3 regions of the Embleya sp. NPDC005575 genome follow, and region 1 is predicted to be linked to each of the others. Evidence: riboswitches for the same ligand, from Rfam matches in the RefSeq annotation. Region 1 holds a riboswitch; each other region holds the start of a gene.
The links. Region 1 has a riboswitch for cyclic di-AMP ahead of ABZS54_RS12770 (transglycosylase family protein). Riboswitches for the same ligand answer to the same signal wherever they lie in the genome.
Positions count from the first base shown of each region.

Region 2: linked by a shared signal. The riboswitch ahead of ABZS54_RS11480 (transglycosylase family protein) and the one ahead of ABZS54_RS12770 (transglycosylase family protein) in region 1 are both predicted to bind cyclic di-AMP.
Region 3: linked by a shared signal. The riboswitch ahead of ABZS54_RS30800 (transglycosylase family protein) and the one ahead of ABZS54_RS12770 (transglycosylase family protein) in region 1 are both predicted to bind cyclic di-AMP.

Region 1 covers NZ_JBEXCV010000028.1:68,514-71,713, forward strand. The annotation lists gene galE (UDP-glucose 4-epimerase GalE) at 1-774, shown strand, start outside; cyclic di-AMP (ydaO/yuaA leader) riboswitch at 1,226-1,447, shown strand; gene ABZS54_RS12770 (transglycosylase family protein) at 1,452-2,783, shown strand; partial or broken gene ABZS54_RS12775 (hypothetical protein) at 2,943-3,200, opposite strand, start outside.
Region 2 covers NZ_JBEXCV010000025.1:14,175-17,374, reverse strand. The annotation lists gene ABZS54_RS11495 (Tm-1-like ATP-binding domain-containing protein) at 1-496, shown strand, start outside; gene ABZS54_RS11490 (phosphoenolpyruvate hydrolase family protein) at 498-1,322, shown strand; gene ABZS54_RS11485 (EthD family reductase) at 1,405-1,740, shown strand; cyclic di-AMP (ydaO/yuaA leader) riboswitch at 1,937-2,126, shown strand; gene ABZS54_RS11480 (transglycosylase family protein) at 2,127-2,906, shown strand; gene ABZS54_RS11475 (hypothetical protein) at 3,174-3,200, shown strand, end outside.
Region 3 covers NZ_JBEXCV010000119.1:18,603-21,802, forward strand. The annotation lists gene ABZS54_RS30795 (FAD-linked oxidase C-terminal domain-containing protein) at 1-675, shown strand, start outside; cyclic di-AMP (ydaO/yuaA leader) riboswitch at 940-1,173, shown strand; gene ABZS54_RS30800 (transglycosylase family protein) at 1,206-2,465, shown strand; gene ABZS54_RS30805 (glycerophosphodiester phosphodiesterase family protein) at 2,617-3,200, opposite strand, start outside.

The DNA of each region.
Region 1 (3,200 bases):
GCCGTGCACGGCGTGGTGCACATCGCGGGCCGCAAGCAGGTGCCCGAATCGGTCGCGCGCCCCCTCTTCTATTACGAGGAGAACGTCGAGGGTCTGCGCACCCTGCTGGCGGCCATGGTCGCGGCCGACGTCACCCGCATCGTGTTCTCCTCCAGCGCCGCCGTGTACGGCATGCCCGACGTCGACCTCGTCGACGAGGACACCCCGTGCCTGCCGATCAACCCGTACGGCGAGAGCAAGCTCGTCGGCGAGTGGATGATCAAGGCCACGGCGCGCGCACACGGGATCTCGTACGCCTCGTTGCGCTACTTCAACGTCGCGGGCGCGGGCGCGCCGGAGCTCGCGGACAAGGGCGTGTTCAACCTCGTGCCGATGGTGCTGGAGAAGTTGACGGCGCATCAGGCGCCGGTGATCTTCGGGGACGACTACGACACGCCGGACGGCACGTGCGTGCGCGACTTCATCCATGTGGTGGATCTGGCCGAGGCGCACGTGGCCGCCACCCGTCGGCTCGCGACCGACCCGGACGCGCATCTGGTGCTGAACGTGGGTCGCGGCGAGGGCACATCGGTGCGCGAGATGGTGGAACTCATCGCCGAGGTCACCGGTTTGCGCGACCTCGCACCGGAGCGCCACCCGCGGCGCGCGGGCGACCCGGCCCGGGTGGTCGCGAGCGCCGACCTGATCACCACCGAGTTGGGCTGGAAGGCCCGACTCGGCACGCCGGACATGGTGCGGAGCGCCTGGGCCGGTTGGCAGACGCCGCGCGGCTGAGACGGCGGAGCGTGGTGCGCCGCGCCGGTGGGTCGTCGGCCCTCGGCGCGGCGGGCCGTGGTCGCTCAGAACGAGGTCGACGAGCCTGAAGTCGCCTGCAATGTATCGATATGCGGCAAATTGCCTGTGGGGTGAATCACGTCGGCCGCGAGTGCGGGCGACCGTCCGGATGGGCATGGGCGCCCTCGCGCGACGCTACGCGCGATGTCGATGTGACGAGCGGGGCGTAGGTGATCGTTTCCGGACGATCCGGATACACGGCAACCGGGAGCCCCTGTCACGCATTTCCGACGGATTCACCACGGAACGCCAACTACGGTCCTTTCCGTAAGGGATCATCTACATTGCGCTCATCCGCAAATCGGATATTCGACGTCTATCCGGCACGGACTTGTGATCTTCGTCTGGGCCTGCTTAGCGTTCGATCCGTCCGTATCCCACACGGACCCCGATCGCCGGTACGCCGAATCCTGTCGCCGGCCGTTCGGGAGGCTGACGAGCACCACACGACAGGAGCGGGGGAACCACAGGTGAACCGCCGTGAACGGCCCCGATCGAGACGATCGGGCGCCGCGAACGGCTTGGGGTGAAGCCACGTCCTTCGGGATGTGGCCGGGCTATCGATCTCCGGCCCGAATCCGACAGCTCACCTCGTAGGCGTGGGAGAGGATCCAGCCATGCTGTCCGGAACCGGGCGTCATCGCCGTCGCAGCACCAGTAGGACCACGCGTCTGATCGCCGCGGCGGGTGTCGCCGGAGTCGGCGTCGCCATGCCGATCATCGGCGCGGGCACGGCCCAGGCCGCCTCCGTGAGCACCTGGGACAAGGTCGCCATGTGCGAGAGCACGGGCAACTGGCAGATCAACACCGGCAATGGCTTCTACGGCGGCCTGCAGTTCACCCAGAGCACCTGGAACGAGTTCGGCGGCACGCAGTACGCCGCGCGGGCCGACCTGGCGACCAAGGGCCAGCAGATCACGATCGCCGAGAAGGTGCTCAAGAGCCAGGGCCCCGGTGCCTGGCCGGTGTGCTCGATCAAGGCGGGCCTGACCCGAGGCGGCGCGGCCGCCGACGTCGACACCGGCTCCTCGGCCGGCAAGACCGCGCCGAAGACGGCGCCCAAGACCGAGACTCCCAAGGCCGCGACCCCGAAGAAGACGGTCGCCACGCCCAAGATCGAGGTCAAGTCCGAGGCTCCCAAGTCCGAGGCTCCCAAGGCCGAGACGCCGAAGACCGAGCCGGTCGCCAAGGCGGACTCCGCCGCCACGTCGTCCTACGTAGTGGTCGCCGGCGACACGCTCTCCAAGATCGCCGGCGCCGCGCACGTGCCCGGCGGTTGGCCGAAGCTGTACGAGGCCAACAAGAGCGTCGTCGGCGAGAACCCCGACCTGATCTTCCCGGGCCAAAAGCTCGCGGTCGACGGCAAGGTCGCGCCGACCACCGCCAAGACCGAGGCCGCGCCCAAGGTCGAGGTGCAGAAGCCGGAGACCCCCAAGGCCGCGCCGAAGACGGAGACCAAGCCGGCCGCGCCCAAGACCTCGGTCAAGACCGAGGCCGCCAAGTCCGATTCCAAGCCCGCCGCGAGCACCGAGAAGGCGTCCGGCTCGTACGTCGCCCCGGTCTCCGGCGCCACGCTCACCGCGAGCTTCGGCTCCGGCGGCTCGCGTTGGTCCAGCGGCAGCCACACCGGCCAGGACTTCGCGGTCTCCACCGGCACCACGGTGCGCGCGGTCACCTCGGGCACCGTCGTGTCGGCCGGCTGGGGCGGCGCGTACGGCAACGAGGTCGTCATCCGGCACGCGGACGGCAAGTACACCCAGTACGCGCACCTTTCCTCGATCTCGGTCAAGGCCGGGATGAAGGTGCAGACCGGCCAGAAGATCGCGCTCTCCGGCGCGACCGGCAACGTGACCGGCCCGCACCTGCACTTCGAGGTCCGCACCACGCCGAACTACGGTTCTGCGGTCAACCCGATGACGTGGCTGCGCAGCCACGGCGTGAGCGTCTGATCCACCGCACTCCCGCGCCGTCCGGCGGGCGTTCCCTTCGGGGAGCGCCCGCCGTTCGCATGTCCGGGCGTTCCTCGCAGCCGGCCGAATCGTGTCGTCACGGCGGCCATGTGGTGCGCCGAGCGCCGGCGGGACGGCGGCGCGGTGCGCACCACGCGGTCAGGACGGCCATGCGGTGCGCAGCGTGCCGTCCGGCCCGAGCCACAGGGCGACCGGCCGCCCGGCGCCGTCCATCGCACCGGTGGGGCCGACCGCGACCGGGTACTCGTCCAGCACGATCGGCGGGCCGGCCGGGCCGACCACGACCGGGCGGCCCTCGGCGTCCCGGGTGCAGACGGCCGTCGTGTCGTCCGGCCGGGGCAGCGGGTACAGCGCCTCGTGGCCCGCCCCCGCGCTGCGCGCGCCCCCCGGCGCCCA
Region 2 (3,200 bases), on a different contig from region 1:
CACCGAACTGGCCGACGACCTGGTCGGCGGGGTGCTCAGCGCGGGCCCCGAGCGGCTGACCGCGGCCGGGCGGGTGGGGCTGCCGCAGGTGGTCAGCGTCGGAGCGCTGGACATGGTCAACTTCGGCCCGCGCGACACCGTGCCCGCGCGGTTCGAGGAGCGGCAGCTGTACGTGCACAACCCGACGGTGACGCTGATGCGCACCACACCCGCGGAGAACGCCGAGCTGGGTCGGCGGATCGCCGCCAAGCTGGTTGCCGCGACCGGTCCCACCGCCCTCTACCTGCCACTGCACGGGGTCTCGGCGATCGACGTCGAGGGCGCGCCCTTCTACGATTCCGTCGCCGACAAGGCGCTGTTTGACGAACTGCGGACTCAACTCGCGGGTAGCTCCGTCGAGTTGCACGAGGCGGCGACGGACATCAACGATCCGAAGTTCGCCACGGCGGCTGCGGATCGACTGCACGAAATGATCATGAAGGGACGTGTGGACTGAGATGAACGGACGCGAGGCGCGGGGCCGACTGCACAGGACGGTCGAGCAGGGCGGCGTCGTGATCGGCGCGGGCGCGGGCACGGGACTGTCGGCCAAGTGCGCCGAGGCCGGCGGCGTGGACCTGATCATCATCTACAACTCGGGCCGCTACCGAATGGCCGGCCGGGGTTCGCTCGCCGGGCTGCTGCCCTACGGCGACGCCAACGCGATCGTGGTCGACATGGCGGGCGAGGTGTTGCCCGTGGTCCGGCGCACCCCGGTACTGGCGGGCGTGTGCGGCACCGATCCGTTTCGGATCATGCCGCACTTCCTGGACCAGCTCGCCGCGATGGGCTTCGCGGGTGTGCAGAACTTCCCCACGGTCGGCCTGTTCGACGGCGTCTTCCGGCAGAACCTGGAGGAGACCGGGATGGGCTACAACCTGGAGGTGGAGATGATCCGGCTGGCTGCCGAGCGCGGTCTGCTCACCGCTCCCTACGTCTTCGACGCCGAGCAGGCCCGCGCGATGACCGCGGCGGGCGCCGACATCCTGGTCCCGCACCTGGGGCTGACCACCAAGGGCAGCATCGGCGCGACCACCGCGGTCTCGCTCGACCAAGCGGTGGAGCGGGTGCAGCAAATGCGCGACGCGGCGGCGGAGGTGAACCCGGACGTACTGGTGCTGTGCCACGGCGGGCCGATCGCCGAACCCGAGGACGCCGCGTACGTGCTGGCCCACACCACCGGCGTGGTGGGCTTCTTCGGCGCCTCCAGTATGGAACGGCTGCCGACCGAGGTGGCCATCACCGACCAGGCGCGGGCGTTCAAGCGCATCACCGTCCGCTAGGGCCTGTCCGGGCACCACCCGCCGGCCGCACAGGGCACCACTCGCAGGACACACATCCACCACACGATCGTGAGGAGTCGGCGTGTACAAGCTGACCGTGCTCTATGGCCACCCCGAGGATCCGGCGGAGTTCGACTCCTATTACTGGGAGAAGCACGTGCCGCTCGCCCGCACCATGCCCGGGCTGACCGGCTGGACCATCGGCAAGTGCGAACCGGATCCGTCCGGTGCGCAGCCGCCCTATTACCTGGTGGTCGGGCTGTACGCACCGACTCGCGCGGGTATCGAAGCGACCCTGGATTCGCCGGAGGGGCGGGCCACGGTGGCCGATGTCGCCAATTTCGCGACCGGCGGTGCGACGTTCCTCTGGGACGAGGAGCGGGTAGTCGTACCTGTGGAGCTGCCCGCGACGGAATAGCTCGTCGCTGACGCACGGGTGACCACGCGGCCGCGCACCGTGGACGCCGGCACCGTGACCTGCAAGGACAGCGACATATCGGGTAAATAGGTGCAATTCCCCCCTATGGGGCACCTCACAAATCGCCCGAAATGGTTGCCATCCCGGCGGAGCGGTGCGTAGCTTCGTGGTTGTTCGCACAAGCGGACTCCCCGGGCGGTACGCCGAATCCTGCCGCCGTCCGAGGGAAGCAGTCGATATCGACTGGCGGCAGGAGCGGGGGAACCAAGTAAGTGCCGACATCGGCCTTGTCGATGTCTGGGGTGAAGCCATGCCTGTTCCAGGCGAGGCCGGGCCAATCGTCCGAACCCGACAGCTAACTTCGTAGGCGCCCGACGAGGTAATCAATGACCTTCCGTGCCATCACCGCTCCCGTTCGCTCGCTCTCTCGTGGCCGTCGCGCCGGCATCGCCGTCGCCGCCGGTGCGGGTCTCGTCCTTCCCCTGGTGGGCATGGCGGGCAGCGCGAACGCCGCGTCCTCGTCCACGTGGGACGCGGTCGCCCAGTGCGAGAGCACCGGGAACTGGGGCATCAACACGGGCAACGGTTTCTCCGGCGGTCTGCAGTTCACCCCGAGTACCTGGAACGCGTTCGGCGGCAGCCAGTACGCCCCCAGCGCCCAACAGGCCACCAAGGACCAGCAGATCGCGGTCGCCGAGCGGGTCCTGGCGAGCCAGGGTCCGGGCGCGTGGCCGGTCTGCTCGCAGAAGGCCGGTCTGGGCAAGGGCGGGAACGCCTCCGCCACGGCCGACTCGTCGACCACCGGCAAGACCAAGAGCAAGGTCGAGCCGAAGGCCGCGCCCAAGGCCGAGGCCAAGCCCGTGACCGAGAACGCGCCGAAGACCTCCGCCGGCAACGCGCCGAAGGTCCAGGCGCAGCCGAAGCAGGCCGCACCGAAGCAGGCCGCACCGAAGCAGGCCGCGACCAAGCAGGCCGCGACCAAGCAGGCCGCGACCAAGCAGGCGTCGGGCTCCGGCACCTACACCGTCAAGGCCGGTGACACGCTGTCCGGAGTCGCCGCCAAGCTCGGTGTCAAGGGTGGCTACAAGGCCCTGTATGCCGCCAACGCGGGCGTCATCGGGAGCAACCCGAACCTGATCGGCGTGGGCACCCAGCTCTCCATCTGATCCACCGTCACCACGTAGGCCCCGCCGAGTACTTCGGCGGGGCCTACGCCCGTGTTCGGGAAACGTCGGGTCAAGTGGCCCGCGACCGAACCGCGTTGCCGGCCCGGATGGGTGACGGTCGGGCGCGGGCGGGCGCCTTCGCGGTCTGTGCGGGCTGCTCGTGGGCGGCCCCGGCGGGTTCGCCGGCAGGTTCGGGCCGAGCGGCTCCGGTGTGGCCGGTGACGGTGTCGAACGGCACCACGCCGGCGCCGCCGAGGACCGAGCAGCATGGTCGGCTCCGAGGTGGACAGGCCC
Region 3 (3,200 bases), on a different contig from region 1:
CTCGCGGTGATCACCGAGATCACCATGGCCTTGTGCCCGCGCCCGCCGACATCGGCACCGGCGCCGGCGCCGGCACCGGCACCGCGTACTTCCCCGGCCTGGCACACGCCGGCCGTGCGGTCGCCGACACACTCGCCGCCGGCATCGTCCCCGCTGGAATTTTTGGACCGGCGCTGTATCGGCGCGGTCGAGGACTTCGCCCACCTGGGCCTGCGCACGCACGGTGGCACGCTGTTGTTGTTCGGTGACGACGGCGCGTCGGACGCGGTGCGCCGCGACCTGGCCCGGATGGCCGACCTGTGCGATCGGGCAGGCGCGAGCGAGTGGACCCTGGCCGAGGACGTGGCCGGCGCCGAGGCGCATCCGCGCGCCCGCCGGCTGGGCGACCGGCTGCCCGGCCGGATCGTCACCACCTCCGGCGGCTACGCCGCACACCTGGCCTCGATGAATCGGCCTGACCGCGCCGGACCGGGCCATCGCGTCGAAGCCGACATCGCAACCGCACGCGCCTTCGTCATGCGCGCATCCCTCGAACGCCCGACACCGCGAACCGGCCCGGATTCCAGGCCCCGCCCGGATTCCAGGCCGGATTCGGCGCCGGTGCATCCCGGATCCGGGCCGATGAACGGAGGGTCATATAGGGGTAATTCGGACATTTCATTTCCGGGCGCATGACGCACGTCACATCTCGCATACCGAAGGTCAGGACCTCGTACGCACCGTAAACCGAGTTTTCCGGATTCTCACCCGGAGCGATTATGCAGCGACGGTGAGTAAGCAATTCGGGCACAATGCGTATGGCGATCGGGACTTTAGGTCCCGATATTCCACCCTTCCGACCTGAATTTTCGGTTTTGGCGAATCGTGATGTTTGGTTCCACGCCGGGGGTGTGCGTAGTTTGGTGCTTCGCCACACCAGTCCGGTGCTTGGCGAAATGGTCTCCCGGTTCGCCGAATCCTGCCGCCGGAGCGAGGCCACGGTACGAAACCCGAAAGGCAGGAGCGGGGGAACCAAGTGGAATGCCGTCCCGGGCGTCTGTGACACAGACGCCCATTCGGACGGCTTGGGGTGAAGCCGTGCCCGTCCCTTACATCCAAGGGTCGAACACGGCCGGGCGAGACTCTCCAGCCCGAATCCGACAGCTCACTTCGTAGGCGTGGGAGAAGGAAAAATCTTCGTGCAGTCGTTCATCACCCCTGCCCGCATGCCCAAGAAGACGCGTCTCGCGCTGACCCTCGGCATGGCCGGCGCCATCGTCGCCGCCCCGCTCATCACCGGTCTCGCGACCGCCAACGCCGCCTCCGTCTCCACCTGGGACAAGGTCGCCATGGGCGAGAGCTCGGGCAACTGGCACATCAACACCGGCAACGGTTTCTACGGTGGCCTGCAGTTCACTCAGAGCACCTGGAACGAGTTCGGCGGTCAGCAGTACGCCCCGCGCGCCGACCTCGCCACCAAGGACCAGCAGATCGCCATCGCGGAGAAGGTCCTCGCCGTGCAGGGCCCCGGCGCTTGGCCGAACACCTCCGGCCCGGCGGGTCTGACCAAGGGCGGCCCCAAGGCCGCCGTCTCGCCGAGCACCAAGTCGTCCGACTCGGCCGCGACTTCGGTCAAGGTCGCCCCCAAGGTCGCCGAGAAGCCGGCCGCGACCGCCCCCACCGCGCCGAAGATCGAGGTCGTCCCGGCCGCCGCGAAGCCCGCGTCGACCACCACCTCGTACTCCGTGGTCAAGGGTGACAGCCTGTCCAAGATCGCTGCCGACAAGGACGTCGCCGGTGGCTGGCACAAGCTGTACGCCGACAACCGCGGCGTGATCGGCAGCAACCCGAACCTGATCAAGGTCGGCCAGAAGCTCTCGCTCTCCGGCAAGGCCGCGGCCGCCACCACCACCGCCACCAAGGTCGAGGCCGCGCCGAAGGCCGCGCCCAAGACCGAGACCGTGGCCGAGACCAAGCCCTCGGTGTCGGTGAAGGTCGCGCCGAAGACCGCGGTCAAGGAGAAGGCTCCCGTCGCGGCCAAGGTGTCTTCGGCCAAGGCCGGCAGCACCTCGGTCAACTCGTCCGGTTACGTCGCTCCTGTGAACGGCGCACTGGGCACCGCGTTCGGCACCGGCGGCAAGCTGTGGTCCAGCGGCAGCCACACCGGCCAGGACTTCGTGGTCGGCACCGGCACCCCGGTGAAGGCGATCACCTCGGGCACCGTGGTCAGCGCCGGCAACGGTGGCGCCTACGGCAACGAGATCGTGATCAAGCACGCGGACGGCAAGTACTCGCAGTACGCGCACCTGTCCAGCATCGGCGTTCGCGCCGGCGCCACGGTGAGCACCGGTCAGCAGATCGGCCTCTCCGGTGCGACCGGCAACGTGACCGGCCCGCACCTGCACTTCGAAATCCGCACCACCCCGAACTACGGCAGCGGCATCAACCCCCTCACCTACCTGCGCGCGCACGGCGTCAACATCTGATCCGAGCGTCATCAGGCAGTAACCGCACGGTGATAGCCACCATGCGGTAGCCGTACCAGGGCCGGGCCCGTCGACCACGCGTCGACGGGCCCGGCCCTTTTTCGCGTCCCCACCCTGCGGCACACGCCGAAGTCCCCGCGGATCGGGTCGATCAGCCGCGTGCCGGATACCGCTTGGGCAGCGGCAGTCCGCGCGCGGCCATCAACTCCCGCAGCCGGTCGGGGTAATCGGTGATCAGGCCGTCCACTCCGTCGTCCATCAGCTTGGCCATGGTCGCCGGGTCGTCGATGGTCCACGGCACGACCTCGATGCCCATCGCATGCGCCCGGGCGACCATTTCCCGGGTCACGTACGGGCGGTAGTTCGGGTCGGTGACCTTGCCGTCCTGCGGGAAGCCGTGCACGGGCGAGAAGGTCGTGGCGCCGAACGAGGCGATCGCGCGCAGCGGGTCACCGCCGAAATCGTCGATGTCCAGGCCGCCCAGCCAGGGCGAGGCGCCGGGCTTGCCGACCTGGAGGAAGTCGTAGTTGGTCAACGCGACCAGCGGCAAGCGCGGTTCGACCTGCCGCATGCGCTTGAGCGCACCCCAGTCGAAGCTTTGGATGGTGACCTGGCGCAACAGCCCGGCCCAGCGCACCTCGCGCGCCACGGTCTGCACGAACTGCTCGCGCGGCGCGGTCTCCTGCGGCGCGCCCGCCTCGACCTTGGTCTCCACGTTGAGCTTCACGCCGCGCG